DNA from 3 places in the Mycetocola spongiae genome. Region 3 is predicted to be linked to each of the others. Evidence: predicted binding sites of a transcription regulator. Region 3 holds the regulator's gene; each other region holds the start of a gene.
The links. The regulator HrcA, encoded in region 3, represses chaperone genes, less so after heat shock. The targets are predictions, from matches to a motif close to TTNGCACTCGNNNNNNNCGAGTGCNAA.

Region 1: the regulator HrcA is predicted to act here: its motif matches at 7,305-7,331, upstream of groES (co-chaperone GroES).
Region 2: the regulator HrcA is predicted to act here: its motif matches at 7,106-7,132, upstream of KXZ72_RS14470 (invasin domain 3-containing protein).

Annotation. Positions count from the first base shown of each region.
Region 1 covers NZ_CP080203.1:2,552,099-2,561,769, reverse strand. Annotated here, with positions in the region: gene KXZ72_RS11795 (AAA family ATPase) at 1-2,329, opposite strand, end outside; gene KXZ72_RS11790 (SulP family inorganic anion transporter) at 2,470-4,158, shown strand; gene guaB (IMP dehydrogenase) at 4,179-5,681, opposite strand; gene rarD (EamA family transporter RarD) at 5,833-6,795, opposite strand; gene groES (co-chaperone GroES) at 6,932-7,228, opposite strand; gene KXZ72_RS11770 (THUMP-like domain-containing protein) at 7,406-8,593, shown strand; gene KXZ72_RS11765 (hypothetical protein) at 8,590-9,117, opposite strand; gene KXZ72_RS11760 (hypothetical protein) at 9,204-9,671, opposite strand, start outside.
Region 2 covers NZ_CP080203.1:3,135,461-3,145,131, forward strand. Annotated here, with positions in the region: gene ftsX (permease-like cell division protein FtsX) at 1-32, shown strand, start outside; gene smpB (SsrA-binding protein SmpB) at 122-598, shown strand; gene KXZ72_RS14425 (tyrosine-protein phosphatase) at 653-1,396, shown strand; gene KXZ72_RS14430 (vWA domain-containing protein) at 1,393-3,006, opposite strand; RNA gene ssrA (transfer-messenger RNA) at 3,215-3,585, shown strand; gene KXZ72_RS14440 (hypothetical protein) at 3,654-3,965, shown strand; gene KXZ72_RS14445 (NAD(P)/FAD-dependent oxidoreductase) at 3,962-4,972, opposite strand; gene KXZ72_RS14450 (alpha/beta hydrolase) at 4,972-5,709, opposite strand; gene KXZ72_RS14455 (inositol monophosphatase family protein) at 5,706-6,509, opposite strand; tRNA gene KXZ72_RS14460 (tRNA-Lys) at 6,615-6,687, shown strand; tRNA gene KXZ72_RS14465 (tRNA-Lys) at 6,722-6,797, shown strand; gene KXZ72_RS14470 (invasin domain 3-containing protein) at 7,232-9,671, shown strand, end outside.
Region 3 covers NZ_CP080203.1:317,809-327,479, reverse strand. Annotated here, with positions in the region: gene ybeY (rRNA maturation RNase YbeY) at 1-37, opposite strand, end outside; gene KXZ72_RS01645 (PhoH family protein) at 34-1,059, opposite strand; gene KXZ72_RS01640 (histidine triad nucleotide-binding protein) at 1,127-1,480, opposite strand; gene KXZ72_RS01635 (16S rRNA (uracil(1498)-N(3))-methyltransferase) at 1,494-2,234, opposite strand; gene dnaJ (molecular chaperone DnaJ) at 2,238-3,335, opposite strand; gene hrcA (heat-inducible transcriptional repressor HrcA) at 3,404-4,426, opposite strand; gene KXZ72_RS01620 (DUF4870 domain-containing protein) at 4,598-5,002, shown strand; gene hemW (radical SAM family heme chaperone HemW) at 5,069-6,292, opposite strand; gene KXZ72_RS01610 (DUF1990 family protein) at 6,289-6,942, opposite strand; gene lepA (translation elongation factor 4) at 6,947-8,800, opposite strand.

The DNA.
Region 1 (9,671 bases), 960 kb from region 3:
TCTCGGGCGCTCCCCGGTCCAGGGCCCGTTCCAGGAGTTTATGGGCGGCCGCGGTCTCGCCGCGTTCCCGGCGAATCAACGCGGAGGTAACCAGCGCACTCGCGGCGATATAGGACGCGCTCGCGCCCACGGAGATCTCGCCCAGTGCGCGCAGTGCCGATGTGGGGTCCCCGGCGCGGCGATAAATCTCCGCGGCAAGCACCCGGGTCACGGGTACGTGAGGGGAGGCATCCGTCTCGCGTAAGACCGCACATGCGGCGCGCAGGTCCCCCTCGGCTGCGCGCAGCTCGGCCTCCGCAATGCGGCGATAGACCGGCCACGGCACCCCGTAGGCCTCGGTATCGGAAATTCCCGAAAGATGGCGCGCGGATTCGGCGATATCGCGGGCATCGCCCGAGGCGGCCGCGGTCAGCACCGCGTAGATCCGGGCGAGGGCGGGATAGGAGGTCCGCTCCGTGCTGCGGCCCAGTATCTCCGAAAAACGCTCGCGCGCCGCGGGCAGATTATTCTGCCAAAAATCGATAAATCCCTCGGCAAATACGGTGATTTCCCCGTCGAGTCCGGCGCCCGGATCGGGCACCGTATCCGCCCGCAGCGAGCCAATTAATGCGCCGGCCGCGGCAAAATGTCCGCCAAAACTCAGCGCAAATATCAGGTTGCCCGAGATTCGTCGATCCAGCAGTTTCAGCCCGGAGGCGCGGGCCTCCGCCCCGGCGGAGCGGAGGAGGCGCACGGCATCCCCCGGGTTGCGGCGCAGGCGCAGCTCCGCACGGCCGAGCAAAAACAGGGAGTAGGCGCTGGGGCCGGCCGCGGAATCCGCGGAGGCCATCAGCGCACGCATCCGATCGGCGGCCCCGAGCAGCGTGTCCCGGTCATTGGCCAGCAGCAGTTCCGCCCCGGCACGCGTGGCCGCGGCCCGGGACAGGATCGGATCGGGCAGATCCGGTGCCGAGGATCCTGGGGCCCGGCGCTCCGGGTCGGGCTCGCCACCGTCGCGCTCCACAAAGAGCGCGCGGGCGCGCGCCGCGAGGGTGAGCGAGCCGGGGGTATCCCCCAGCGATTCCAGGCAGCACGCCCGGATCAGGAGGATTTCGGGATCGCTATCCCAGGGGGCCGGGAGCGCGAGGCAACACTGGTTCAGCGCCGAGGCATCGGACTCGCTGACCAGGCGCATCCAGGACCCCCGGATGATCTCCACCGCATGCTCGGTATCCCCCGCGCGCAGGGCATGCCGGATGGCCTCGGTGGGGAAACGCTGCGCCAGCTGGAGCGCGGCCGTGCTATTCAGCGCGCGCAACAGCTCGGGGTTGTCCCGTCCCAGCGCGAGGCGGCAGTGGCGGGCAAAAATATCGTGCCAGCGGTAGACACACTCGCCGTCCTCGCCGAGGAATCGCGAGAGGAAGAGCCCCTGCCGCACACACTCGTCCAGTAGCGCGGCCGCATCGCTGCGCCCGGTGAGCGCGGCGGCCAGGCCGTCGCCCACGCGTGAACACGTGGTGGCGCGGCGGATGAACTCCGCGAGGTCGGGGCGCAGGGAGCCGAGGATGCTCTCGGAAATAAAATCGGTCAGCAGTGGGTTCAGGGCCGGTTCGGCATCCGTGACCCCGGCCGGGAGCGGGTTATCCGCGCGCAGCGCGAGGTCCACGGCCACGGGCCATCCCCCGGTCAGCTCGGCCAGCTCCCGCACCCGCGTCTCCGGGAGCGGGCGCTCCCGCTCCCGGGCGGTTGCGGCGATCTCCTCGGCGTGCAGGCGCAGGTCCTCCCCGTCGAGGACCCGGGCATCGCCCGCGATCAGGGCCCGGTTAAAGGTTTTTTCCAGCCCGCCGGTGCCGGCGAGGACCAGGCGCAGCGCGGGTCCGGCGGAGTACGCGAGGGCGCGCAGCAGTGCCCGCGCCTCCTCGCTCTCGGCCCGATGGGCCTCGTCGATCACCAGGGTCAGCGGTATGCGCCGCGAGCGCAGGGCCTCCACTAGCCGGTCGAAGGCCGCCTCGGTGCTCTCGGCGCGGGGCAGCGGCGCGGCGGGATCGCCCTCCTCCCATACGCGCTGGAGTGCGCTGAGGATCGCGGTGAGTACCCGGCCGGGGCTGCGATCAAACTCGGTCAGGGTGATCCAGGCCACGGGCCGCGGATGCCGCCGTGCCCAGTCGGCGAGCGCCGTGGTTTTGCCATAGCCGGAGGGGGCACACAGCAGCAGCGGGGAGTATGTGGCGCTCGCGTGATCCAGGAGGTCACTCACCCGGGGACGCGCCGCGATGCCTGGTCGCGGCTGCGGCGGCACGGTCAAAAACCAGGGGGCCTCGGCCCAGGTTTCGACGTCACTTCCTTCCATAACGGCAGTGTATTGCGAACACTCGTTAGCTGGCGCTATTTCTCCAAATATCTCATGTGCAACTGATGACTTCTCTCCGGAAGGCTCGGTATCGGCCGCCGCGGGCGACACACTGGATGCCGGGCGAAAGGTGGACGGTCATGAGACTTCCGTGGAGTGGGCTGGGTCGCACAACCCTATTCGGCGAGATCACGGCGGGGATCACGCTACTCGCGATCTCGGTGCCGCTGAATATCGGATATGCCCAGATCGCCGGGCTCCCCGCCTCGGCCGGGCTCTATGCGCTGATCGTCCCCACCCTGATTTACGCATTTCTGGCCTCCTCCAAACACGTGGTCGCCTCGCCCGATGCCGCCTCGGCGGCCCTGGTCTTTTCCTCGCTCGCGGGGCTCGGCATCGCGGGCGATAACCTCCCGGTGATGGCGGCGGCCCAGGCCCTGCTCAGCGGGCTACTCTTCGCCCTGGCGGCGATCTTCCGGCTGGGGTTTTTGGCCACGTTTCTCTCGGCCCCGATCCTGATCGGGTTCATCTCCGGGCTGGCCCTCGAGATTCTGCTCTCCCAGATCGCAAAGATGCTGGGGATTCCGCTGGAACACAACGCCGGCTTTGCCCGCGGCGTCCTCACCCTCCTGGGCTCCCTGGGACAGACCCACGGCTGGTCGCTGCTGATCGGCGGGGGCTGTCTTGCGGTCCTGATCCTGGGGCGTCGTTTTGCCCCGCGGGTCCCCTGGGCCCTCGTGGTCCTGGTCCTCGCCGGTGCCGCGGTGCAGGTCTGGGGCCTGGCCGCACACGGAGTTGCCGTGCTGGGGGAGGTTCCCGCGGGCCCGCCCGTGCTGGAGATCCCCCTGGTTCCCTGGGCCGCCTGGCTCTCGCTATTACCCTCGGCCGCGGCCCTGACCCTGGTGACCATGGCGGAGGGCCTGCTGCTCTCGCGCTCCTATGCGGAAAAGAACGGCGAGACGGTCTCGCCCAATCGGGACCTGCTCGCATTTGGCGCCGCGAATCTCGCCGCGGGGGTCTCCGCCTCCTTCTCGGTGGGCTCCTCAACCTCGCGCAGCGCGGCCATGGACCAGCTCGGGACCCGCACACAACTGCCCAGCCTGGTACTCGCCGCCGGCACCACCGTATTGCTACTGTGCGGCACCGGGCTCCTCGCGGTGATCCCCGCGCCCGCAATCGGGGCGGTGGTGGCGATCGCCGTATTCCGGCTACTCGGCTATACCGAGTTTTTCCGGCTCTGGCGGCGCTCGCGCGGCGAATGGGTGATTGCCCTCGCCTGTGTCCTGGGGGTGCTGACCCTCGGCCCGCTTGGTGGGCTCGGCGTGGCATTTATTCTGTCGCTGATCGCGCTTGCCCGGCGCGCGGCGGCGCCCCCGATCGATATTCTCCTGGGCTCCACCGATCCCACCGTGTCCCTCCTGGACGGCGTGGGTCCCGGGGAGCAGACCGCCCCCGGGGTGCGGGTCCTGCGCTTCGCCGCCCCGATCTTTTTTGCGAATGGCGGATTGCTGGCCTCGCGACTCACGGAGGGCCTGGACGGGGCCGTCCCGCCCATCCATGCGGTCATCCTTGACCTGGAGGCGGTGACCGATATCGATATCACCGGGGCCGATGCGCTGCGCGGGGCCCGGGACCGGCTCACCCGGCGCGGCATCTCCTTCGCCTATTCGCGCATGCGACCGGGGCTGCGCGCGCGGCTCGATGAGCTGGATCTACTGGCCGGCACCCGCGAATTCCCGACAAACCGCGAGGCGCTGCACTCGGTGCTGCGCCTGCCGGATACCGCCCCGGGCCCGGGGACAGAAAAGGGCCCGGCCACCTCGCGGTGACCGGGCCCGATGAGCGGAGACTATCCGCGATAATTGGGGGCTTCTACAACCATCTGGATATCGTGCGGGTGGCTCTCCTTGAGGCCCGCCGCGGTGATCCGCACAAACTTGCCGTTCTGCTTAAGCTCGGCAATCGTGCGTGCGCCCACATAGAACATCGACTGGCGCAGGCCACCGATCAGCTGATAGGCCACGGCCGCGAGCGGGCCGCGGAAGGGCACCTGACCCTCGATGCCCTCGGCGATGAGCTGGTCATCGCTGGGCACATCGGACTGGAAATAGCGGTCCTTGGAATAGGACGTCTTTTTGCCGCGGGTCTGCAGCGCGCCGAGCGAGCCCATGCCGCGATACTTCTTAAACTGCTTGCCGTTAACAAAGACCAGGTCGCCCGGGCTCTCGGTACATCCGGCGAGGAGCGAGCCCAGCATCACGGTATCGGCGCCGGCCACGAGGGCCTTGGCGATATCACCCGAGTACTGCAACCCACCATCGGCGATCACCGGAACCCCGGCCTCGCGCGCGGCCAGCGAGGCCTCGTAGACGGCGGTGACCTGGGGAACACCCACGCCGGCCACCACGCGGGTGGTGCAGATCGAGCCGGGGCCCACGCCCACCTTAATGGCGTCGGCACCGGCGTCAATCAGCGCCTGGGCGCCGGAGCGGGTCGCGACGTTTCCGCCCACGATATCCACCTTATTAAAGCTCGGGTCGGCCTTGAGGCGGCGGATGATATCAAGCACTCCGGCGCTATCGCCGTTGGCGGTGTCCACCACGATCATGTCCACACCGGCATCGCGCAGGGCGCAGGCGCGCTCCCAGGCATCGCCGAAGAAACCGATTGCGGCACCCACCCGCAGGCGGCCCTCATCGTCCTTGGTGGCATCGGGATACTGCTCGGATTTTTCGAAGTCCTTCACGGTCATCAGGCCGCGCAGCTTGCCGTCCTCGTCCACCAGCGGAAGCTTCTCGATCTTATGCTCGGCAAAGAGCGCGAGGGCCGCCTCGGGGGCGATGCCCACGGGGCCGGTGATCAGCGGCATCGGGGTCATTACGGCGGAAACGGCGGTGGTCTCCACCTCGGCGGTGGGGACAAAACGCATATCGCGGTTGCTGATGATACCCACCAGCGTGCCGTCCTCGGTGACCACGGGCAGGCCCGAGACCCGGAACTCGCCACAGATCGCGTCGACCTCGGCCACGGTGGCATCGGGGCCGGTGGTCACGGGGTTGGTGATCATTCCCGATTCGCTGCGCTTGACCTTATCCACATAGGCGGCCTGGTCCTCGATCGAGAGGTTGCGGTGAAGCACACCGATGCCGCCGTGGCGGGCCATCGCGATGGCCATCCGGGCCTCGGTCACGGTATCCATCGCCGAGGACAGCAGCGGGGAGTTCATCGTGATGCGCTTGGTCAACCGGGTGGCGGTCTTCGCCTCACTCGGAATGACGTCGGTGTGCCCGGGAAGGAGCATCACGTCGTCGTAGGTCAATCCAATGAAACCGAAGGGATCCGGCTGATCCATATTTCCCCTTTTGTGAAGGCCCGCGCACGGGAAAGTGAATGTGTGGCTCGGGGCCTGGGATAAAGCTCCGATAGTCCATGTTAAGCGAAAACCGGGAGGATTTATTTCCACCCCATTCCCGCACACCGCCGCCGCGGGCCGGCGCGCCCCGCTACGGCCCGATAACGGGCGGAATTGGGCCGGTAATCGGCGGGATCTCGCGGCGATTGCGGCGGGCGCTGACCACCAGGTCCACTGAGAGAATCACGAGCGAAAGCCAGACGATTCCAAATCCGATCCAGCGCGCCACCGGCATCTCCTCGCCGAGCACCAGCCAGCCGATCACAAACATCATGGTGGGGGCGAGATACTGCGCAAAGCCGATCGCGGTGAGCGAGATGCGGCGCGCGGCCGCGGCGAAGAGCAGGAGCGGCACGGCCGTGGTGATTCCGGTGCCGATCACCATCGCGGTCACGAGCGGCGGCGAGTGGAATAGGTCCAGCGTGCCGCGCGTGGATTGCAGATAGCCGAGGATGATCGCGGCCACCGGCAGCAGCATCAGCGTCTCCAGGAAGAGCCCGGGCAGCGCGCCCACGCGGCCGCCGAGGCCCTTCTTCAGGAAACCGTAGATGCCAAAGGAGAACGCCAGCAGCAGCGCAAACCACGGGAACGTGCCAAAGCCAATCGAGATGATCACAAACGCCACGGCGGTGGAGCCCAGGGCAAACCACTGCCAGAACCGCAGCCGCTCGCGCAGGAAGATCACACCGAGCAGGATCGTGACCACGGGGTTCACAAAATAGCCCAGCGCGGCCTCCACGATATGACCGGTGGAGGTGGCCACCACATAGGTCTGCCAGTTGAGATAGATCACGAGGCCCGCGACGGCGATGATGCCCAGCAGCTTGGGCGAGCGCAGCAGCCGCGTGGTCTCTCCCCAGCCGCGCGTGATCGTGAGCAGGAGCGCACAGAGGATCAGCGTGAATACGATTCGCCAGGCCACCACCTCAAAGGGGTTAACGGCGGCGATATAGACAAAATAGAGCGGTAGGAGGCCCCACAGCAGATAGGAGCCGAGGGCATAGGCGAGGCCGCGACGGGTCTCCGAGATCGAGGTGGGTGGCGCGGCGGCCATGAAATACGTCCTTTAGTGCATGGGTGGGGGCTGTGGCCGATCGCCGAGGGGATCGGGCGCACAAAAAATCTCGACGCCCGGATGGCGAACCATCCGGGCGTCGAGAGCAAAACTCTGCGAGTTAAAAACTCGGGTACTAGCGAACCACTACGGCGAGGACGTCGCGAGCCGAGAGGACCAGCAGGTCTTCCCCACCGAACTTCACCTCGGTTCCGCCGTACTTGGAGTAGATGACCTTATCGCCGACGGCGACGTCGAGGGGGATGCGGTTGCCGTTATCGTCGATGCGGCCGGGGCCTACGGCCACAACCTCGCCCTCCTGGGGCTTCTCCTTGGCGGAGTCAGGGATAACAAGGCCGGAAGCAGTGGTCTGCTCCGCCTCTACCTGCTTGATGACGATGCGATCCTCGAGCGGCTTGATGGAGACCGACACGTTTGACCTCTTTCTACACTAAGACTTGAGTTAGCACCCTCACGTCGAGAGTGCTAATAGACAGTCTAGGGAGTCGTTGGCACTCACGCAATGCGAGTGCCAACCGGGGGACGCAATTCACAGTGATTACGGACAGTCAGTGCCGCGGGCCGCGCGCCGATTGGTAGGTTGGGAGCCGTGGAGAGAAACGAATTACTCGAGCTGCTGACCCCGGAGGGGCTGCGGCTCCTTGATATCCTCTCCGCCGAGGAGAATCCGGGCGATCCGGTGGCCCGCGTGAGCCGCCTGCGCGCCGCGGGGCACTCGCCCACGCTCGTGGCGGCGGCCCTCACCCAGGATCGGCTGCGGCGCAAGGCCACGGGCAAATTTGCGGAGTTCGCGGGCCGGATGCTGTTTACCCAGGCGGGCCTGGAGCAGGCCACCCGGCTGCGTGTCGCGGCACTGCACGCGGGACGCTTTCGCGAGTTGGGGGCCACGAGCCTGGTGGACCTGGGCTGCGGCATCGGCGGGGACGCACTGGCCGCGGCCGCGCTGGGCATCACGGTGACCGCGGTGGAACGCGATGAGATTACCGCGACGCTCGCGAGCTATAACCTCGCGCCCTTTGATAATGCCCGGGTTGTGCATTCCCCGGCCGAGGAGATCGACCTGGGCGCGTTTGACGCGATTTTCCTGGATCCCGCGCGGCGCACGGCGGGGCATGCCGAGACATCGCGGCTGACCCGCGCGGCCGATTATTCGCCGTCCCTGGATTTTGCGTTTGGCCTGGCCGAGACCACCCCGGTGGGCATTAAGCTTGGTCCCGGATTTGACCGCGAGGATATCCCGGCGGGCTGGGAGGCCCAGTGGATCACGGTGGACGGGCAGGTGGTTGAGCTCGGGCTCTGGTCGCCCGCGCTCGCGCGCCCCGGCATCACCCGGGCGGCCCTCGTGATCGGCGCGGACGGGATGCACGAACTCACGGCCGCGGAGGACAGCCCCGATGTGGACGTGCGGGACCTGGGTGAATATATTTATGAGCCGGATGGTTCGGTGATCCGCGCCCGCCTGATCGGCGATCTGGCGCGCACGCTGGAGGCCGGGATGCTCAGCCCCGGCATCGCCTATCTCACGGGCGACCTCGCGGCGGATACCCCGTTTGCCGCTCGTTTCCGGGTGGTGGAGCGGTTCAGCCTGGACGAGAAGCTTTTGAAGCGCGAGCTGCGGGCGCGGGATATCGGCACGCTTGAGGTGAAAAAGCGCGGAGTGGATATCGATCCCGCGGCCTTCCGCAAGCGGATGGCGCTAAAGGGGAAGGCCGCGGCCACGCTGATCCTCACCCGCATCGACGGCCGCCATGCCGCGCTGCTGGTTGAGCGCGCCTAGCCGAGAATCAGGCCAAAAATACGGATGATGCTATAGACCATCCAGAGCGCGCTGAGCAGGATGCCGATCAGGCCGAGGGTGCGGGCGGTGCGGGCGCGGGCCGAGGCGGGGTCGCGGGAGAGACCGCGCGCGGCCAGGATCACGGCAAGAATGCTCAGGGGCAGGGTCCAGCCAAAAACGATCCCGCCCACCACCCCGATGAGGCCCAGGATAAATGCCGCGGTGGTCCCCGCATCGGCCGGCAGCGCGGGCGCATAGCCCGCCCCGGGATATTGCGCGTGGGGCCCGGGCGACGCGGTCGCGGCGGCGGGAATGGTGGCGGGTGCCGGGGCGGCGGGAACCCCGCCGATCGAGGGCTGCTCGGGGATATATGCGGGCTCGGCGGGCACGCGGGCGGCGCTATCGGGGGCAATCCCTGTCACCGGGACGGCGGCACCAAAGCCGGGGTCGCTCGGGGCGGCGAAGGCGATCGCGGGATCCTGCGCGGCCGCGTCACCCTCCTCGGGTATCTGTGCGTGCGTCATGACCGCCCCTTCCGTCTCGGAACTCGTGTGTGGTTCGAGGCTAACCCATTCGGATGCGGAGCATCCGGCGGGGGCGCGGAATTTCCCTATTCCACGTCCGCGCCGGTGCAGCGCACCCGCATCTCAATCGACCCCGCATAGCGATCGCTGTCCGCGAGTGTTGGGGTCGGAGTCTCCGGCTCGGTCATCGCGATCGGATCGCTCACCACCACCTCGCCCTCGGTCGCCGTGACCACATAATCAATCGCGCCCCGCCCATTCGGGATCGCCTCAATCTGCGGATCTTTGGACACGAATAGTATAAGTTTTTTATCCTGCACCCACGCCGATACCTCTCCGGGGCTGGCATCAAGTACATCCACCTGGTAAAACGGCTTCTGCGCGAAGCCCAGGCCGGAGGCCCCAATCCAGTCGCAACGCAGATCTCTGGGGAAAAAACTCACCCGCTCAACGCCGTGCTCCGTCTCATAGGTAATCGTCACCACCGACGTCTCCGCGGCACATCCAGAGAACCCCAATACGGCCGCCACCATAAGCCCGGCACCGGCCACGCC
Region 2 (9,671 bases), 380 kb from region 3:
ACTTCGCAATCAGGCGCTACCTCAAGGCGTAGCCGGTTATTTGGCCCCGGCCAAACCGATATACTAAAGGGCTGTCCGGTTAGTGCCGGGCAGCCCAAGTATTTATTAAGGAGACAGACCCGTGCCCAAGGAACGTGGTGAAAAGGTTGTAGCCACCAATCGCAAGGCGCGCCACGATTATCTCATCGAGGAGACCTTCGAGGCGGGAATGGTGCTCTCCGGTACCGAGGTGAAATCGCTGCGGATGGGGCGCGCCTCACTGGTGGACGGCTATGCCTTTATCGAGGGTGGCGAGATCTGGCTTGACGCCGTTCATATCCCCGAGTATTTCCAGGGCAGCTGGAATAATCATTCGGCCCGGCGCAAGCGCAAGCTGCTCCTGCACCGCCAGGAGATTAATAAGATCAGCCATAAGGTGGCCCCCGGCGGCTATACGATCATCCCGCTGAAGATCTACTTCAGCAATGGCAACGCCAAGGTGGAGATCGCAATCGCCAAGGGTAAAAAGGAATACGATAAGCGCCAGACGCTGCGCGAACGCCAGGATAAGCGCGAGGCCTCGCGCGCCATGGCAATGCGCAACCGACTCGGCGACTAGCGGATTTCGGCGCGGTGCCCGGGATTCTCGGGTGGGCCTGCGATTATGGCAGCTATGACTGTCTCCCACGCCCTCCCCGTTCCCGGCACCGCCAATTTTCGTGACCTCGGCGGCTATCCCACCGTTGATGGCCGCCGCACCCGGCTCGGAGTGGTCTATCGCTCGGATGGCCTCGCGCACCTCGGTGAGGCCGGCCGCGAGGCGTTGCGCGGGCTGGGGATTCGCACGGTCATCGACCTGCGCGATGACACCGAGGTCAACCTGATGCCCGATGATCTTGCCGGGCTGGACGTCACCGTGCGCCGCAACCCGCTCTTCCAGGGTTCGCTGGACGCCCAGGCTGCCCCCGGATCCAGCCTCGACGGCATGTACGCGGATATTTTGACCACCCACGGATCCGTGGTGGCCACGGTACTGCGCGAGATCGCCGCCGCGGAGGCCGCGCCCGCCGTGGTGCACTGCACCGCCGGTAAGGACCGCACGGGCGTGGTGAGTGCCCTTGTTTTATTGACCGCGGGCGTTCCCCTGGACCTGGTCCTGGACGATTATGCGGCCACCGCCGCCAACCTCGCGGGGCCCTGGGTGGAGAAGATGACGGCCGCCGCGGCCGCGCACGGCATCGCGGTAACCCCGCAGCTGATCGCGCTCATGAGCGCGAGCCCGCGCTCGGCGCTGCAGGGGGCGCTCTCGGGCATCCTCGCCGCCGAGGGAGGCCTGGACGCCTATCTGGACGGCATCGGTTTTGGCGCGGAGGATCGCGAGCGCCTGCGCGGCGTCCTGGTGGAGCCCGCGGCCTAGCCGAGGGCCGCGCGGGCGCTCGCGTGCAGCTGCTCGGAACCGAGCCAGGTGATCGAGCGCAGGATCGTGCCGGCGAGCTCCTCCGGTCCGTTGATCTTCCAGGCGTGACCGCCGGTCACCGCGACCACCTGCTCCATCTCGGAGAGATCGGCATCACCAAACCCCAAAAACAGGGTCTGCACGGGGCGCAGCGGATCGGCGGTCTCGGCGAGGGTGGCCAGCGCATCCGGCAGGTTGATCCGGTCCGGCGCAAACTCGTCGCGGCCATCGGTGACCACCACCAGGACCGGCGCATGCGTGGTATCTCCCAGGAGGCGGGCATCCGCGACGCCATCCACCACGGCCTGATATAGCGGCGTCCCCACCGGCTGGGCGGTGAGCTTATCGGAACCCGCGCGCAGCTCCTCGCGGCTATCCCGCAGCAGGCCGGAGGACATCGTGACCATATCGCTGTCGCCGCCGATGCGATAGCCAAACTGACGCCACTCCACAAACAGGTTATCGGGCATCGTGGTGGCCACCACGTCGATCGAGGCGCGCATCGCCTCAACCCCGGACATCTGGCCCTCGGCCCGTTCGCCCATCGACCCGCTGACATCCAGGAGAATCAGGAGGTTCGCGGCCAACATATCGGGGTCCACCAGCGCGCTGACCGCAAAATAGCTCGCGGCCTCCACGCGCGGCAGGAGCGGCGTATCGGCATAGGAGGTGCTGCCGGCGGGCAGCAGGCCCAGCTCCTCCAGGCGCGGGGCGGGGGTATCGCGCGCCTCCGTAAAGAGGGTGTCCAGGAGGGCGGCCTGCGTGGGGGAGGCCGGGGCCAGCACCAGGGAGGAATAGTCCAGCGAGGCGAGCCCACCCGGGGGAATCGTGACGTCCGCGCGCTCGAGCGCGTGGAGCTCATCCACGGTGATGGTCACGGCGGAATCGGGAGAGGAGACCAGGCGCTCCAATATGGCACCCAGCTCGGCGGTGCCCGCCCCCTCCGGGGCGCCGGCGACCCGCGCGATCTGGGCGGCCACCTGGGCGGCCACCCCGGACTCGGCGGACGCGGGCAGGCTCACGGCCACGCCCTCGGGCAGACCCGCGGCCAGCACGCCGATCCACTCGGAGCCCGCGAGTAGCGGGGCCACCGCGGGAGGGGCGCTAAAAACAATCGGGCTGATCGCGAGTTCCGCGGCGCGGCCAGGCTCCACTCCCAGCGCCCCGGCCTGCTCGGTGGATTCCGCGACCCAGCCCTGCGCGATACCCGATCCCAGCTGGGCCCCCAGCTCGGACAGGCCCGCGGGCCGATGCAGGGTCAGATCGATGCAGCGATGCTCGGCCGCCTCCCGCAACAGGGTATGGGCACCGGCCGGGGCGATCACGCCCACGGGCTCGGAGAGCACCGCGCAGCCGGGGGAGGCGCCCGCGGCGCCGGCCTCGGGCACGGGATCGGCCGGGGAAAAAACACCAAAAAGAACCACGCCGGTCACGCCGGCCGCGGCGACGGTGGCAATCAGGGTCACCGTGAGTAGGCGCCGCCGGGCCGCGAGCGTCAGCCGGAGGGTGCGCCGCGAGCGGCGCGTGGGCGGGGTGCTCCCCGCGGGAGCCGATAACGGATCACGATGCATATTTTGTACGCTAACAGCGCGGCCGCCGCGCCCGGATTTTCCGGCAGTATTGTCCGAAGTTTTGGCGGGACTGTCCGGAAACTCCCTCCCGGGTGGCGTCGATATGGGCTATAGTGGAACTTCGCCGGGTTTCCCGGCTTGCCCGGGTTTTCCCGGTTCCTAACTCAACACGGTGTGCAATATGTGGCCCATTCTGCGGAATGAGCAGGGGGATGATCGGTTTCGACACTGCCTGCAAAACTGCGAGAAGCGGGCCGAGGATGCAGAGTTATCTCGTAAACGCTCTCTGTAAAAACAATAAGTGCCAATTCAAAGCGCACTGACTTCGCCCTCGCCGCCTAGGCGGGCCCGATAGTCCGTCAGACCGGGTGTGTCTCCGCCCCGGACCCTGGCGCCATTTAGGGGACTTGCTGTGTACTGACGCCTGGGCGGTACGCGGGACTTAAACTCTGGCTGGGCCTGTCGATCTAACTGCCTGTGGTAAAGATCGGGGCCGAGAAAACGTTTTCATAGGCTACGCCCGTAGAAGGCGCAGAATTACAGCAGTGGACCGGGGTTCAATTCCCCGCATCTCCACCACTGGCCACGTATTGCACACCGGTTGAGTGACGGTTTCTGCGGGGGTCCCCGCGCGCTAGGCTGGGTCGATGACCAGCACCGGCCGGGAACCCCAGCGAATTGAACTTCATCTGCGCGCCCCGAGGCCGCGCTGGGCCCCGCGCCCCACCGTGGTTTTTGGCGGCCGCGGCCAGCCCGCACAATGGGGCGTGGGCACCTGGATGCTTCCCGCGGAGCGCCCGGCGCGCGTGGGGGTATACCTGTTTAATCGCCTCTGGAAATATGGCGCCGCGAGCATCATCATCACCGCGGATGCCCCCGCGGTCCTGGAATACCGGGCGCCGCTCCTGCCGTTTTTGCCCGGAAAACTGCGCGCGCTTCCGGGGCCTGAGGCGCGCTAGCTGGCCCGCGTGCCGAGGATATCGGCCACGGCCCGCAGCGCGATTGCCGGGGCGAGCATGATGCCCGGATGGGCCACCGCAAGATAGAGTCCCGGGGTGCTGGAAAAGCCCAGATAGGGTTCGCCCCCCGCGGGCATCGGCCGCCAGCCGATCGTGGTGTCCAGCCATTGTGTGTGGTCCGCGCCGCGCAACGCGGAGCGGAAATACTCGGCGGCGGCCCGGCCGCTGCGTTCGAGGTCGGCCGCGTCGATTTCCCCCTCATAATCCCGCGGCATCAGCACCGTGCCATCGGGATACTGCCGCGCCTCGGCCTCGTCACACGCGATGATGCCGCGCAGCAGGCCTGGTGGGGCGTTCAGGCGCACCATCACGGCGGGGGCGGGTGTCAGGTTCATTTCCACGCCCGCGGTGGCGCAGAGCGCGGGGGAGCCGGTACCCGCGGCGATGATCACGGTATCGGCGTAGAGCGGTTTCCCGTGGGCCTCGACCCCGCGGGCCACACCCGCCGCGTCCCGCAATACCCGGGTCACCGGGGTGCCCGGCAGAACCCGGGCACCGTGGCCGCGCGCGGCGGCCAGCAGCGCCTCTGTGGCGCGCAGCGGATCCACCGAACCATCGCCCGCGCGATGCTCGGCCCGCGCGGGCGGGTTGAGCAGGGCGGGTTCGTGCAGGGAGGCGGTGGGCTCCGGCCTTGCCCCGGGCCGGGAAAAATACTCTCCCCAGACCAGCGCGCCCGAGCGCTCCACGATCAGGCCCGGAACCTCGCGGGCCAGTACATCCCATTCCTCGCTGCCCCGCGCGCGCAGATCCGCATGCGGGGTATCGCCCTCGGGGGAGCGGCCGATCCAGCCAAAGGAGTGCCGCGTGGCGCCGTGCCCCGCCGAGCCGGAATCCAGCACGCTCACGCGGGCACCGGCCGCGGCGAGCCGATAGGCCAGGGCCGCGCCGATGATTCCGGCCCCCACAATCAGGACGGTGGCGGGGGCCGCGGAGGGGGAAGCGATCACTACGGGGCCGGCAGCGTGGAGAGGAAACGCGAAACGTTCTCTCCGATCAGTGCGCGCAGCTGCGGATCGGAGAGCGTGGAGGAGCCATCGCCGGGCTGGGCGCCATAATCACCGAAGCCCGCGTGATTGGCGCCCTCCAGCACCAGAAACTCGGTATCCGCGGGCAGGTTATGTGCCGCGTCGGCGATCTTGGTGGCCGTGCTCAGGCCGTCGTTTTCGGCGGCAAGCGAGAGCACGGGCAGGGTGGCCGCGGAGAGATCGTTGACGCAATAGCTGCCAAAGAGCACGAGGCCCGCGGCCTGACCGGTATCGGCGATCTGGCAGGCGCGGACGCCGCCGAGGGAGTGCCCGCCCACGGCCCAGGAGATCCCGGACGGGGCGGGGGCGATCAGGGAATCCAGCGGGGTGGCATCCACGATGGCCAGGCCCAGCGTGGGGAAGGAGATGAGCACGGGATGCCCGGCCTCCACGATGCCGGAGAGCTTATCCATATAGCCATAGGGGTCCACCTTGGCCCCGGGGATAAAGACCAGGCCGGTGGGCTCGGTGGGAGTCTTCGCGGGCAGCATCAGGATGCCGGTATCGATGACCTCGATGCTCAGAGCCTCGTTATTCCAGGCGTGCAGCGCGGCCTCGCGCTCGCCGGAGAAGCGAATATTAATCCAGACGGCGGCACCCACCAGGAGCAGCACCACCAGGCAGGCCACCCAGATCAGGGTATTGCGGGCGATCCTCATGCGCCGTGGCCCAGGCGGGAGAGCACGGCCTCGTGCAGCGCGCCATTGGTGGCGAGGGCGCTGCGCCCGGAGATGGTCTCGCTGCCGTCCACCGCGGTGAAGCGGCCCCCGGCCTCGGTGACGATGGCCACAAACGGCGCGATATCGTATTCCTTCACGTCGAACTCGGCCACAATATCGATCAGGCCCTCGGCGAGGAGCCCATAGGACCACATATCGCCATAGGCGCGATCGCGCCAGACATCCTCGGCGAGCGAGAGCAGCTGCGGCAGATAGCCGGCATCGCGCCACTGGCCGATGGACTGAAAACTGAGCGAGGCATCGGCGAGGGAGGAGACGCCGGAGACGCGCAGCCGGCGCGGGGGCAGGCCGTCCTCACTCAGCCAGGCGCCCTCGCCCGGGGCCGCAAACCAGCGCTTGCGGAAGGCCGGTGCGCTGGCCACACCCACGCGCGGAACGCCGTTCTCCGCGAGGGAGATCAGGGTGGCCCAATTGGGTACGCCGCGCAGGAAATTGGCGGTGCCGTCGATGGGGTCCAGGATCCACTGCCGGGAGGTGGCACCCTCGGTGCCGTATTCCTCACCGAGAATGCCGTCTCCGGGGCGCTCGCGGGCGAGGATCTCGCGCAGGGCACGCTCCACGGCCAGGTCGGCATCGGTGACATGGGTGCGGTCGGGCTTGGTGGATACATGCAGATCGCCGGCCCGGAAGCGCTCAAGCGAGATGGCATCGGCGGCATCGGCGAGGCGGTGGGCGAGGGCCAGATCCTCGGCGGGGGAGGGCAGCGTCTGAGCGGTCATGGGTCCAGGATAGCGCGCGCCACGCCCACCCGGCGTGCCGAATTGGCGCCCGGACCCGGTACGAGGGTAATCTAGTGTTTTGTTCGGCCCACACGGGTTCAACACGCACCTCTAGCTCAATCGGCAGAGCAACTGACTCTTAATCAGTGGGTTCTCGGTTCAAGTCCGAGGGGGTGCACCGCGTGCCTCGGCCGCGCATAACTGAATAATTTGCACCTCTAGCTCAATCGGCAGAGCAACTGACTCTTAATCAGTGGGTTCTCGGTTCAAGTCCGAGGGGGTGCACCAACGGCCCCCGGTTTTCCGGGGGCCTTTTTTTGTGTCTTTTTGATATCAAACCGGGCCTGGCCCCCGTTTGGGTTACTGATATTTCCGAAAACTCGATTAGGATCGAGATCAGAGATAACACTCGTTAGCTAACTTGCGCGGGTGACCGGGGGGATATCGATGACACCGCAGCCGACATAGCGCCGCCCGGGCCGCGCCCTCCGTGTTTTTGCCGGGGGAAAGCCAGATAGCGATTATCCGGGCCCCTGCGGGCCCGGCGAAGATCCGGGGTTAGTGCGCATCCATCCCTGCCCCGCACGAGGTATACCACCGCACCCGGTATACCCGAGTATTAGTGCACCCGCCACACCGGTGACCCTCCGGCCGTGGCGGGTATCCGCGGTAGATCCCGGGCCGGAGGAGACAAACCCGCCCGGGCGAAAGGCACCACAGACATGACACAACCCGCATCCGGGTCCGGAAAAAAATTCCTCACCCTCCTGCTGGCCTCCGCGCTGGCCCTCTCCGGGCTCACCGCGATCGCCACGCTCAACGCGGCCGCGGCCGCGATGCCGGATAACGGATATAGTCATACCTTCTACGTGGATGATGCGCGCGATGTGGCCGATGCAACCCCCGGCGACGGGGTCTGCGCAACCCGCTTCAGCGCGGGTACCCCGGCCGTGCCCACCTGTACGCTCTATGCCGCAATCCAGGAGGCCAATGCTCTGCCCGCCGACGCGAGCGTCCTGATCGCGCCGGCCCCGCAGATCCGCCTCGTCAACGGAACCTACGCGGCCTCCGCGGAAATCCAGCTGAACTGGAATACCACCAATAACCCCGCCCCCCAGGTGCCCGAGATGTCGCGCAGCATGGTGAACGATGCCGGCATTAACGCCGCGATCGACGGCGATACCAATTCCCGCTATTGGGTACAGCACGATAACGTGACGCTGGACTTCCAGAACCGGCTCGGGTGGTCGATCGTGACCGACTCCGGATATAACGTGCTGCTGTTCACCGGAAAAAACCAGACGTTCCGCAACTTCACCAAGCTCACCAGCGCCGAGGGTGGCATCTATGTGGGCGCCACCGCCGAAAACTTCTCCGTGATTAACGGTCAGGTGGCCAACCCCGCAACCACCCCGGCCCTGCCCTCAAATTATGCGCTGGAGCGCGGCATCGTGATCGTGGAGGGCGCCAAAAACACCCTGATCCAAAACGTCCATTTCCAGCGCAACTACTGGGACGCGATCCTGCTCGCCCCCGCACGCAACGGTGATCTGATCATCGACGGCCTCACCGTGGACCGCAGCAGCTGGGATCAGCCGGTGAACGGCGGCGGCTATGACCCCGTATACAACTATTTTGTGCGCAACTGGAATACCGCGGTCTCCGGCCAGAATATTCTCATCACCAATAACACCGTGCGCGCCTGGGGTGCCGATGGCGGAAACTCCAATGTGATCGACTTCACCGGCGGCACCTGGAATAACATGATGATCCGCGGCAATACCTTCACCGCCACGGTGAACCGCAGCAATAACCCGATCTATCTGAATAACCTCGGCCCGACCACCACCACGGTGCGTGATAACACGTTTATTTATGACGGCCCCGGGACCCAGAGCAGCAGCGTGAACTCCTCCTGGGTGCGCGTTAACGGCTCCACCACCGCCAATAGCAGCGATGGTGTGCGCATCTTTAATAACTCGGTGGTGGGCGGCTACTCCGCCGTGCAGATCAGTAATCAGTCGGTGACCGCCAAAACCAATCCGATCTATCGCAATATCATGACCCGGGTCGGCGGAATCGTCACGGCGGCCAACGAGAATACACTGACCAATTCAAACGGAATCTATAACGCCGCCAATGGGCGCATCCGCACCGTATTCCCCACCGCCGCCACCGTGATCAGCGAGCCGGCGCAGGCCTGCCGCATCGATATCGCCGTGGCTCCCCCCGGCACCGGGGGCAATGCCATCCCCACCCAGGACATCTATGTGGACGTATTCCTGGGTCGCGGGGCATTCGCCGGGGGAGACGGCGAGGGCCTGGAACAGTATGTGGGCCGGATCAGCACCACCCAGGCGGCCCTCCCCGCAACCTTCGGCCTGCCCTATACCGGCACGGGTGATCAAAACGTCGTGCGCCTGCAGACCACCGAGGTGGCCACCGGCAATACCTCGCAGTATTCGCGCGTGGTGTCCGCCACCGGGCTCTCCAGCTGTGCGCCGCAGGCCTGGATTAAACAGGGAGGCTGGTTTAACGAGGCCGGTACCCTCTCCTCCACGCAGGAGGATCCCACCTCATTCCGCGATGTGAGCTTTGAGATTCGCGCCTCCGAGCCGGTGGGCAGCAACGCGCTGACCGCCGAGGACATCGTTTTCACCGGCACCGCACCCGGCCAGCAGGTGGTCTCCCTGACCCCGATCTCCCTGAATAGCTGGACCCTGGTGACCCGGGCGAACGGGACCGGAACCATCGTGCCCATGATTCCCGCGGGCGCCTTCAGCAACGCCGCGGGGGTCAGCAATGTGGACCCCGCCAATACCACCGCGGCCCCGATTAACTTCGCCGGGTTCTCCGATATCGCCGAGACCACCGGCATCGCCGGACCGGATATCGACCACTCGGTGCTCTATAACTCCCCGTTGGGAATCACGGGACCCGATCCGCTCGCGATCACCGTGGCCGAGCCCGGCACCGAGACGGCCAGCTTCCGCGTATCCAACCTCTCGGTGGACCCGGCGGGCCGGGTCACCAAGGCGCCCACGGCGCCGGTCATCCTGGGCCAGCAGTGGTCGGGCCTGGTGCCCGATGCCACGCTGCCCATCCCCGTGCCCGAGCAGACGGCGGCGGGAATCCTGCGTGCGCTACCCACCCACGAAAATC
Region 3 (9,671 bases):
CCGGGACGGCGGATTCGTTATTTATTTCGATGCTCATGAGCTGGTGCCCCTCCTGGGGTTGCGGCCCTGGGGGCCGCCCGTTCCGGTGCGCCGTTCGGCGCGGTTAGCAAATTCTGCGGCGCGATCGCGTTCATAGCGATCCGCGAGGCGGCGCTCATCATAATCGCCATAGGCGTCCACGATCTTGCCCACGAGCGAGTGCCGCACCACGTCGGCGCTCGTGAGCTGCGCGAAGTGGATATCGTCGATATCGGTCAATACCCGGGTGACCAGGCGCAGCCCGCTCGCCCCGGTGGGCAGATCCACCTGGGTGACATCGCCCGTGATGACCATCTTGGAGCCGAAGCCCAGCCGGGTCAGGAACATCTTCATCTGTTCGGGCGTGGTGTTTTGTGCCTCGTCCAGGATGACAAATGCATCGTTAAGCGTGCGTCCGCGCATATAGGCCAGGGGTGCAACCTCCACGGTGCCGGCCGCGAGCAGCTTGGGCACCATCTCCGGGTCCATCATATCGCCGAGGGCGTCATAGAGCGGGCGCAGATAGGGGTCGATCTTATCGGTCAGGGAACCGGGCAAAAAGCCCAGCCGCTCCCCCGCCTCCACCGCGGGACGGGTGAGGATGATCCGGGAGACCTCCTTGCGCATGAGCGCCTGAACGGCCTTGGCCATCGCCAGATAGGTTTTACCGGAACCGGCCGGACCGATGCCAAAAACAATGGTGTTTTCGTCGATCGCGTCCACATAATCGCGCTGACCCTCGGTCTTGGGGCGCACCACCTTGCCGCGCGAGCTGAGGATATTCTGGCCCAGCACATCGCTCGGGGCGCGGCCGGAGCCGGTGGCGAGCAGGCGCACGGCCTCGGTGACATCACCCGAGGAGAGGTCGTGTCCGTTTTTGACCAGCGTGGCGAGCTGTGCGATCAGGGCCTCCACGCGCGCCACCTCGAGGGCGGGACCGGTGAGGGTGATCTCGTTGCCGCGCACGTGGACGTCCACGGCGGGATATTCCTTCTCGATGGTGGCGAGGAGTCGGTCCTCGGCCCCCAGCAGGCCCACCATCGGCAGGCCCTCCAGCGGGATGCGCAATTCCACGGAGCCCTCGGCCGCGGGGTTCTCGCCCGGGGCGTTAGCTGCCAACGGAGGCCTCGGTGAGTCCACCGGCGAGGACGTGGGCGTGCACGTGGAAGACGGTCTGACCGGCGGCGGGGCCGGTATTAAACACGAGGCGGTAGTCACCATCGGCGTGTTCCGAGGCGATGTTCTGGGCAAAGAGCACCAGTTCGCTGAGCAGCTCGGGGTCGCCCGCGGCCAGCTCGGTGACATTGGCATAGGCTTCGGTCTTGGGTACCACCAGGATGTGTACCGGCGCCTGGGGAGCGATATCGGTGAAGGCGATCAGGCGATCGGTCTCGGCAACGATATCCGCGGGGATTTCACGGGAGACGATGCGGGCAAAAATACTCGGCTCGTGTTCGGTCATGTTCCTATCCTAGCTACCAGCGGCCCAGTGCGGCATTGATAACCGCCATTGCGGCGGGTCCCGCCGTGGAGGTGCGCAGGATCGTATTGCCCAGGACCACGCGCCGCGCGCCGGCGCTGTCCAGGAGCGCCAGCTCCCGCGGCGAGATTCCGCCCTCCGGGCCGATCACCAGCGCGATCGGCCGGGTGTGCTCGCTGTGATTCACCAGATACGTGGTGAGAGCGACCTCGGCGGTGGGATCAAGCACCAGCATCTCAAATTCCTGGGTGAGTTCACACAGCCGGGTGAGGTCCACAATCTCGCGCACCTCGGGCAGGTGCGCGCGGATCGACTGCTTGGCGGCCTCGCGGGAGATGGTCTCCCAGCGGGCGCGCCCCTTTGCGACCTTATCTCCCTGCCAGCGCGAGATGCTGCGCTCGGCGGCCCACGGAATGACCCCGGCCACGCCCAGCTCGGTGGCCGCCTGCACGGCCATCTCATCGCGGTCGCCCTTGGCGAGGGCCTGCACGAGGTACAGGCGGGGACGATCGGGCTCGCTCAGGGTCACGGCGGTGGCCTCGGCCACGAGCTCGCGCGGGGATACAGCGGTCACGGTGCAGGCCACCATGATGCCCTTGCCATCGCCGAGAAAAAGCTCCTCGCCCACGCGCACGCGGTTCACCGTGACCGCGTGCTTGGCCTCGGGCCCGGTCAGGGTCAGCGAGTCCCCCACGGCCGGAACCGTGGGGAACTCGCGCAGAAACAGGCTGGACACGGCTTAGCCCTTGAACTTATCGCGCAGCTTGGAGAAGAGACCCTGCTGGAACTGGCCCAGAGCGGCGGTTTTATCCTTGCGGCCCGCGGCGAATTTTTCGATCAGCTCGCGTTCCTTATGGTCCAGCTTGGTGGGGGTGACCACCTGGATGCCGATGCGGAGGTCGCCGCGGCCGTGGCCGCGCAGCTTGGTGATTCCCCGATCGCGGATGGTGATCACATCGGAGGCCTGGACTCCCGCGCGGATCTCGATCTCGAGGTCGCCATCCAGCGCCGGGATCGTGGTGGTGGTGCCCAGGATGGCCTCGGTCATAGGCACCTCCAGGGTGCACAGCAGGTCGTCGCCGCTGCGGCTGAAGACATCGTGGTGGCGCACCTTGATCTCCAGATAGAGGTCGCCGTTGGGGCCGCCGGCCTGGCCAACCTCACCCGAGCCGGGCATTTGCAGGCGCAGGCCGGTGTCCACTCCCGCGGGGATGTCCACGGGCACGGTGCGTCGGGCGCGCACGCGGCCCTGGCCCTGGCACGTGGCGCAGGGGTTGGTGATGATCGTGCCATAGCCGCGGCATGTGCCACAGGGCGAGGCTGTCATCACATTGCCCAGCAGGCTGCGCACGGTGCGCTGGATCGAACCCGAACCGTGACAGATATCACAGGTGACGGGGTGGGTGCCGGGCTGGCAACAGCTGCCCTGACACGTCTCACACAGCACAGCGGTATCCACCTCGAGGTCGCGGTGGGTACCAAAGATGACCTCGTCCAGGTCAATATCCACGCGCAGCAGGGCGTCCTGGCCGCGCTCGCGCCGGGATTTGGGTCCGCGCTGCTGGCCGCCACCGCCGCCAAAGAACTGCTCAAAAATATCGCCGAAGCCACCAAAGCCCTGGCCCTGTCCCTCGGAACCGCCCATGTCATAGCGGCGACGCTGCTCGGGATCGCTCAGCACGTCATAGGCGTGGGTCACGGCCTTAAAGCGTTCCTGCGCGTCCTCGGCGGGGTTCACGTCGGGATGCAGCTGACGCGCCAGCTTACGGTACGCCTTCTTAATCTCTTCTACCGAGGCATCTTGCGCAACACCCAGTACCTCGTAGTGGTCAGCCACCCGTGATCCTCCATTTATGGCCGCCCCGACGGGGGTGCGGTCCGTTTACTCTTACCGATTTTTGTGGGCTAGCCCTCGCCGAGCTGGCGGGAGAGATAGCGCGCCACGGCGCGAACCGAGGCAATATTGCTTGAATAATCCATTCTTGTGGGTCCAAGCACCCCAAGACGGGCGATTTCGCCCGCAGAGGAAGAATAATTTCCGGCGACGATCGAGGTCTCGGAGAGCCCAAAGGGGGCATTCTCCCGCCCGATCCGCGCGGAGACGCCCTGGGCGTCGATCTGCATCTCACCAAAAAGACGCATCAGCACCACCTGTTGTTCCAGCGCCTCCAGCACCGGATAGATGCTGCCGGCAAAATCGTGTTCGGAACGCGCGAGGTTGGCCGTGCCGCTCATGACCAGCCGATCCTGGCGATACTCGGTGATCTGCTCCTCAAGCGCGCCACATAGCCGCTCCATCAGATCGGGGTGTTCGGCGACGGGATCGGCGCGCAGCCGGGCGAGCCCGCGCGCGGCATCGGCCACGCTCAGGCCGTGCAGCTCGCGGTTAATCCGCGCCTTGAGGGTATCCACCTCGTCGATCCCGAGGGGAAGAGTGAGCTCAATCTCGCGCTGCTCCACCCGGCCGTTATCGGTGATGAGGACCACCAGCAGGCGACGCTCGCCGAGCATGACCAGCTCCACATGGCGCACCTGGGCGCGCGCGAAGGACGGATACTGCACGATGGCCACCTGGCTCGTGAGCTGGCTGAGCAGGCGCACGGTGCGCGAGAGCACATCGTCCAGGCCCACGCCATCGCCGAGGAACTCCTCGATGGCCCCGCGTTGCACGGAGCTGAGCGGGCGCAGATCGGCCAGTTGATCCACAAAGAGGCGATAGCCCTTATCGGTGGGGATGCGTCCCGAGGAGGTATGCGGGGCGTGAATCAGCTCCTCCTCCTCGAGCTGCGCCATATCGTTGCGAATGGTCGCGGCGGAGACCCCGAAGGAGTGTCGCTCCACGATGGCCTTGGAACCCACGGGTTCGCGGCTGGATACGTAGTCCTGCACAATAGCGCGGAGGACGGCGAGGGAACGCTCGGAAACCATCCGTTCACCACCCTCCCATATCTGTGCACCGCCGGTATAACGCTACCGGCACGGGGCCGCTGGCACTCCGGGCCCCTGAGTGCCAATCTTAGCCCGCTTCCGTCAGCGGCACGAATCATCCCGGCCATCCCCGTTATACAACACCGGTACTGCCGCTATCCTGGCCAAATAATGAGCCAATACGAGCAGGGACAGCCTCCCTATTACAACGCAGCGCCCGCCGGCCCCGTGCCGCTGACCCCCGGCCAGGATAAAACCTGGGCCGCCCTGTGCCACTTCGGCGGAATCTTCAGCCCACTGCCGGCGCTGATCATCTGGCTGATCTTCCGCGACCGCGGTCGTTTTGTGGATCAGGAGGGCAAGGAGGCGCTGAACTTCCAGCTCAGCGCGTTGATCGTGATCATCGCCCTGGGAATTGTCGGCACCGGCACGCTCTTTCTGGGCATCGGCCTGATCCTGCTCCTGCTGGTCCCGCTGTTGGAGCTTGCCGCGCTGATCTTCGCGATCATCGGCGGGTCCACCGCACTGGTCGGCACCCCGTATCGCTATCCGCTCAGCTGGCGGATGATCAAATAGGCCATACCCACCGGCCCGGGCCTGCCATTTCCTCGCGGGGATGGCCGGCCCGAGTGGTATCCGGCGTTAAACGGTCAGGGCACGCACCACGGCATCGGCGAGGAGCCGCCCGCGCAGCGTCAGCCGCAGCCGCCCCGCGATGGCCTCGCGGCCCTCGATCAGGCCATCGGCAATCAGGCGCGGAATCGCCTCCCGCGCCTCGGGCTCCAGGCCGGAGAGCGCAATCCCCTCCAGGGTGCGCGATTCCAGGAGGATGCGCTCCATCTCGCGGGTCTCGGCATCCAGGGTTTCCCGGCCGATGGCCGGGGACTCCCCCGCCGCCATGCGCTGCGCATAGGCCGCGGGATGCTTCACGTTCCACCAGCGGACCCCGCCGATATGGCTATGGGCGCCCGGCCCGATGCCCCACCAATCATCGCCGCGCCAATAGGCGAGGTTATGCCGGGAGCGGGTGGCCTCCGAGAGGGACCAATTGGACACCTCATACCATTGGAAGCCCGCGGCGGCGAGCGTGGCATCGGCGTATTCGTACATATCCGCCTGCAGGTCCTCATCGGGTTCCGCCAGCTCACCGCTGCGAATCTGGCGGTGCATCTTGGTGCCCGGTTCCACGATCAGCGAATAGGCGGAGAGATGATCGGGACCATAGCTCAGCGCGGCATCCACGCTGGTCTGCCACTGCTCCAGGGTTTCGCCCGGGGAACCGTAGATCAGGTCCACGCTCACCTGCAACCCCGCCCGCTTGGCCCAGTCCACCACGAGCGGAACGCGCTCCGGGGTATGGCTGCGATCCAGCGTGCGCAGGGTCTCCGGCACGGCCGATTGCATCCCAAAGGAGACGCGGGTGAAGCCGGCCGCGGCCAGCTCCTCCAGATAGGCGAGGTCCACGGAATCCGGATTGGCCTCGGTGGTGATCTCCGCGCCCGGGCGAATACCGTGGGTATCGCGCACCACGTGCAGCATCCGCGCCAGATTCTCCGCGGGCAGCAGCGTGGGGGTTCCGCCCCCAAAAAACACGGTATTTACCGCGCGTGCGGGCAGCCCCGCGGCCTCCAGCACGCGCGCTGAAAGGTGCACCTCGGCGATGGCCTCATCGGCATAGTCCACCTGTTTTGCGCCGCGCAGTTCGGTGGCCGTATAGGTATTAAAATCGCAGTATCCGCAGCGCACCCGGCAAAACGGGACGTGCAGATAAAAGCTCAGGTCGCGATCGCGCGAGGCCTCCACCACATGGGCGGGCAGGGCACCATCCGCGGGCGCCGGATCTCCGAGGGGCAGGGCACCCATCAGGAGGCGGGGCTCGCCCAGGTGGGCGAGAGCGCACGCAGATACGCGGTGGCCAGAACCTGCGCGCGGCGCGTGGCCAGCGGCGGGAACGTGCGATAGCGCAGCGAGACCGGACGCCAGAAGGCGCGCGTGATAAACCACACCGAGTCGTCCTCGCGGATCTCCACGGTGAAGGATTCCTCGCCGCTGAGCTGGGCATTGCCGATGGTGCCATAGGCGAAGGACGTGCGGTTGGGCGATTCCAGCAGATATACCACCCGGATTTTCATGTCCACCCCAAAGCGGCCGATCCGTCCGCGCAGGCGCGCGGTGGTGCCGGCGTCCAGGAACGGGCTGCCATCGGGAGCGAAGCGCTGCTCCCCCGGGCGATGATTGGGCGCGATTGCATTGCCCTCATCGTCAAACTGGATTCCGGCATACTCGTTGCCGTCGCCCGGGCGAATTTCGAGGATCTCCAGGCCGGCATCACGCTGGGCACCCCAGCTGAGCAGGGTGGCCACCGCGGCGTCATAGCGCTCGCGACCGCTGCCGAGGCGGATGCTGTCCTCGGCGGGGCTATAGCCCTGCGGCGGATACTGCATCAGATCGGCGGCCTGTGTGGCGCCCACCGCGGCATAATCTACGGGCTGATCCTCGAAATTGCTCCGTCGCATCGCCCTACTTCTTTTCCTTCTTTTCGGTATCTCCGGACAGCGCGGCAATGAATGCCTCCTGGGGGACCTCCACGCGACCAACCATCTTCATGCGCTTCTTTCCCTCCTTCTGCTTTTCCAAGAGTTTACGCTTACGCGAAATATCGCCACCATAGCACTTGGCCAATACATCCTTGCGGATGGCCCGGATGGATTCGCGGGCGATGATGCGGGCGCCGATTGCGGCCTGGATCGGCACCTCAAACTGCTGACGCGGGATGAGCTTGGAAAGCCGCTCGGTCATCAACACACCATAGGCATAGGCGTTATCGCGGTGCACGATGGCGCTGAAGGCGTCCACGGCCTCACCCTGCAGCAGAATATCCACCTTCACGAGGTCGGCTTCCTGCTCACCCGAGGGCTCATAGTCCAGCGATGCATAACCCTGCGTGCGGCTCTTGAGGTGGTCAAAGAAGTCAAAAACGATCTCGGCGAGAGGCATGTTATAGCGCAGCTCCACCCGGTCCTCACCCAGATAGTCCATGCCCAGCAGGGTTCCGCGGCGGCTCTGGCACAGCTCCATGATGGTGCCCACATAGTCCTTGGGCGCGAGGATGGCCACGCGCACCATGGGCTCGGAGACCGCGGCGATCTTCCCAGTGGGGAACTCGCTCGGGTTGGTCACGGTGACGGTTTTTTTATCGTCGGTGGTGACCTCGTAGATCACGCTGGGGGCGGTGGCGATCAGGTCGAGGCCAAACTCGCGCTCCAGGCGCTCGGTGATGATCTCCAGGTGCAGCAGGCCGAGGAATCCACAGCGGAAACCAAAGCCGAGGGCCACGGAGGTCTCGGGCTCATAATTTAGTGCGGCATCGGAGAGCTTAAGCTTATCGAGGGCCTCGCGCAGGATCGGATAATCCGAGCCATCGATCGGATACAGCCCCGAGAACACCATGGGTTTGGGGTCGGTATAGCCGGGCAGCGCCTCGGTGGCGGGCTTCTGGGCGTGGGTCACGGTATCGCCCACCTTGGACAGGCGCACGTCCTTCACGCCGGTGATCAGATAGCCCACCTCACCCACGCTCAGGCCCTTGGAGGGCACGGGCTCGGGCGAGGATACGCCGATCTCCAGGAGGTCGTGCACGGTGCCGGTGGACATCATCTGGAGGCGCTCGCGCGGCTTCAGCGTGCCGTCTACCATGCGCACATAGGTGACCACTCCGCGATAGGAATCGTAGACCGAGTCAAAAATCATGGCGCGCGGGGCTGCATCCACATTGCCCACGGGGGCGGGAATATCGCGCACCACGCGGTCGAGGAGGTCCTCCACGCCCATGCCGGTTTTACCCGAGACGCGCAGCACGTCCTCGGGCTTGCCGCCGATGAGGTTCGCGAGCTCCAGCGCATATTTTTCGGGATCGGCCGCGGGCAGGTCGATCTTATTCAGCACGGGGATGATCGTGAGATCGTTTTCCATGGCCAGGTAGAGGTTGGCGAGGGTCTGGGCCTCGATGCCCTGGGCGGCATCCACGAGCAGGATGGCACCCTCACAGGCGGCCAGCGAACGCGAGACCTCATAGGAGAAGTCGACGTGGCCGGGGGTATCGATCATATTCAGGGCATAGGACTGCCCGGCGTCATCGGCCCAGGGCATACGCACGGCCTGGCTCTTAATGGTGATGCCACGCTCGCGCTCGATATCCATGCGGTCGAGATACTGCGCGCGCATATCGCGATTGGCCACCACTCCGGTGATTCCGAGCATGCGGTCGGCCAGGGTGGACTTACCGTGGTCGATATGCGCAATGATGCAGAAATTGCGGATGAACTCCGGCGGGGTACTTGCCGGCTCTAGTGCCTTAACAGCTTGGGGACTCACACGTTCCTCTGGGATTCGATCGACAAAAACTGACATGGCGCGACCCAAGGGGCGCCCTAACCTCCCATTCTTCCATGAAGGTGCGGTTCGCGACGAACGCGCGCCGAAACCCGTGCCGGTTTCCTCTGGATTACTGCGGAGGTGGCGGCGGGCGGGCGCGGGTTTTGGGGGCCATAGGAGACGGGCCGGCCGGGGTGGCGGGCGCGGGAGGGTGTGTGGCGGGCGCGGGAGAGTGCGGGCCAGGCGCGAGCCAGGCGCGGGCGGGTGCGAGCCGGGCGAAGAAGGATGCGAGTCGGGCGCGAGAGGGCGCGAGCCAGGCACGGAAGGGCGCGAGCCAGGCGCGGAAGGGAGCGAGCCGGGCGCAGAAGGGCGCGAGCCAGGCACGGGAGAGCGCGAGCCGGTCACGGAAAGGCGTGAGCCAGGCGCGGAAGGGAGCGAGCCAGGCGGCGAGGGTGTGTGTGCCGGGCGCGGGAGAGCGTGAGCCGGTCACGGAAAGGCGTGAGCCAGGCGAGGAAGGGAGCGAGTCGGTCACGGAAAGGCGTGAGCCAGGCGCGGAAGAGAGCGAGTCGCGCGCGAGAGGGTGCGAGCCAGGCGGGGAAGAGCGCGGGCCGGGCGGCGAGAGTGCGCACCGGGCGGGGAAGGGTCGGTAGGACGGGGTCGCGGGAGGGAATTTCCGGACCCCACTCCCCCGCGGGAGCGCCGGTTTTCCGGGAAAAAGGGGCGGATTCGACGCGCCAGGGGCCCGCGTGGTTGGGTGCGGGGACTTCCGGTGATAGGATCGGGTCTTGACTTGCGTGCGGAGTAACCACACGAATTCGCTGGACGGCGCCCTCTCTCGCTAACCGGCACCTCACCATTCGGAACAAACGAA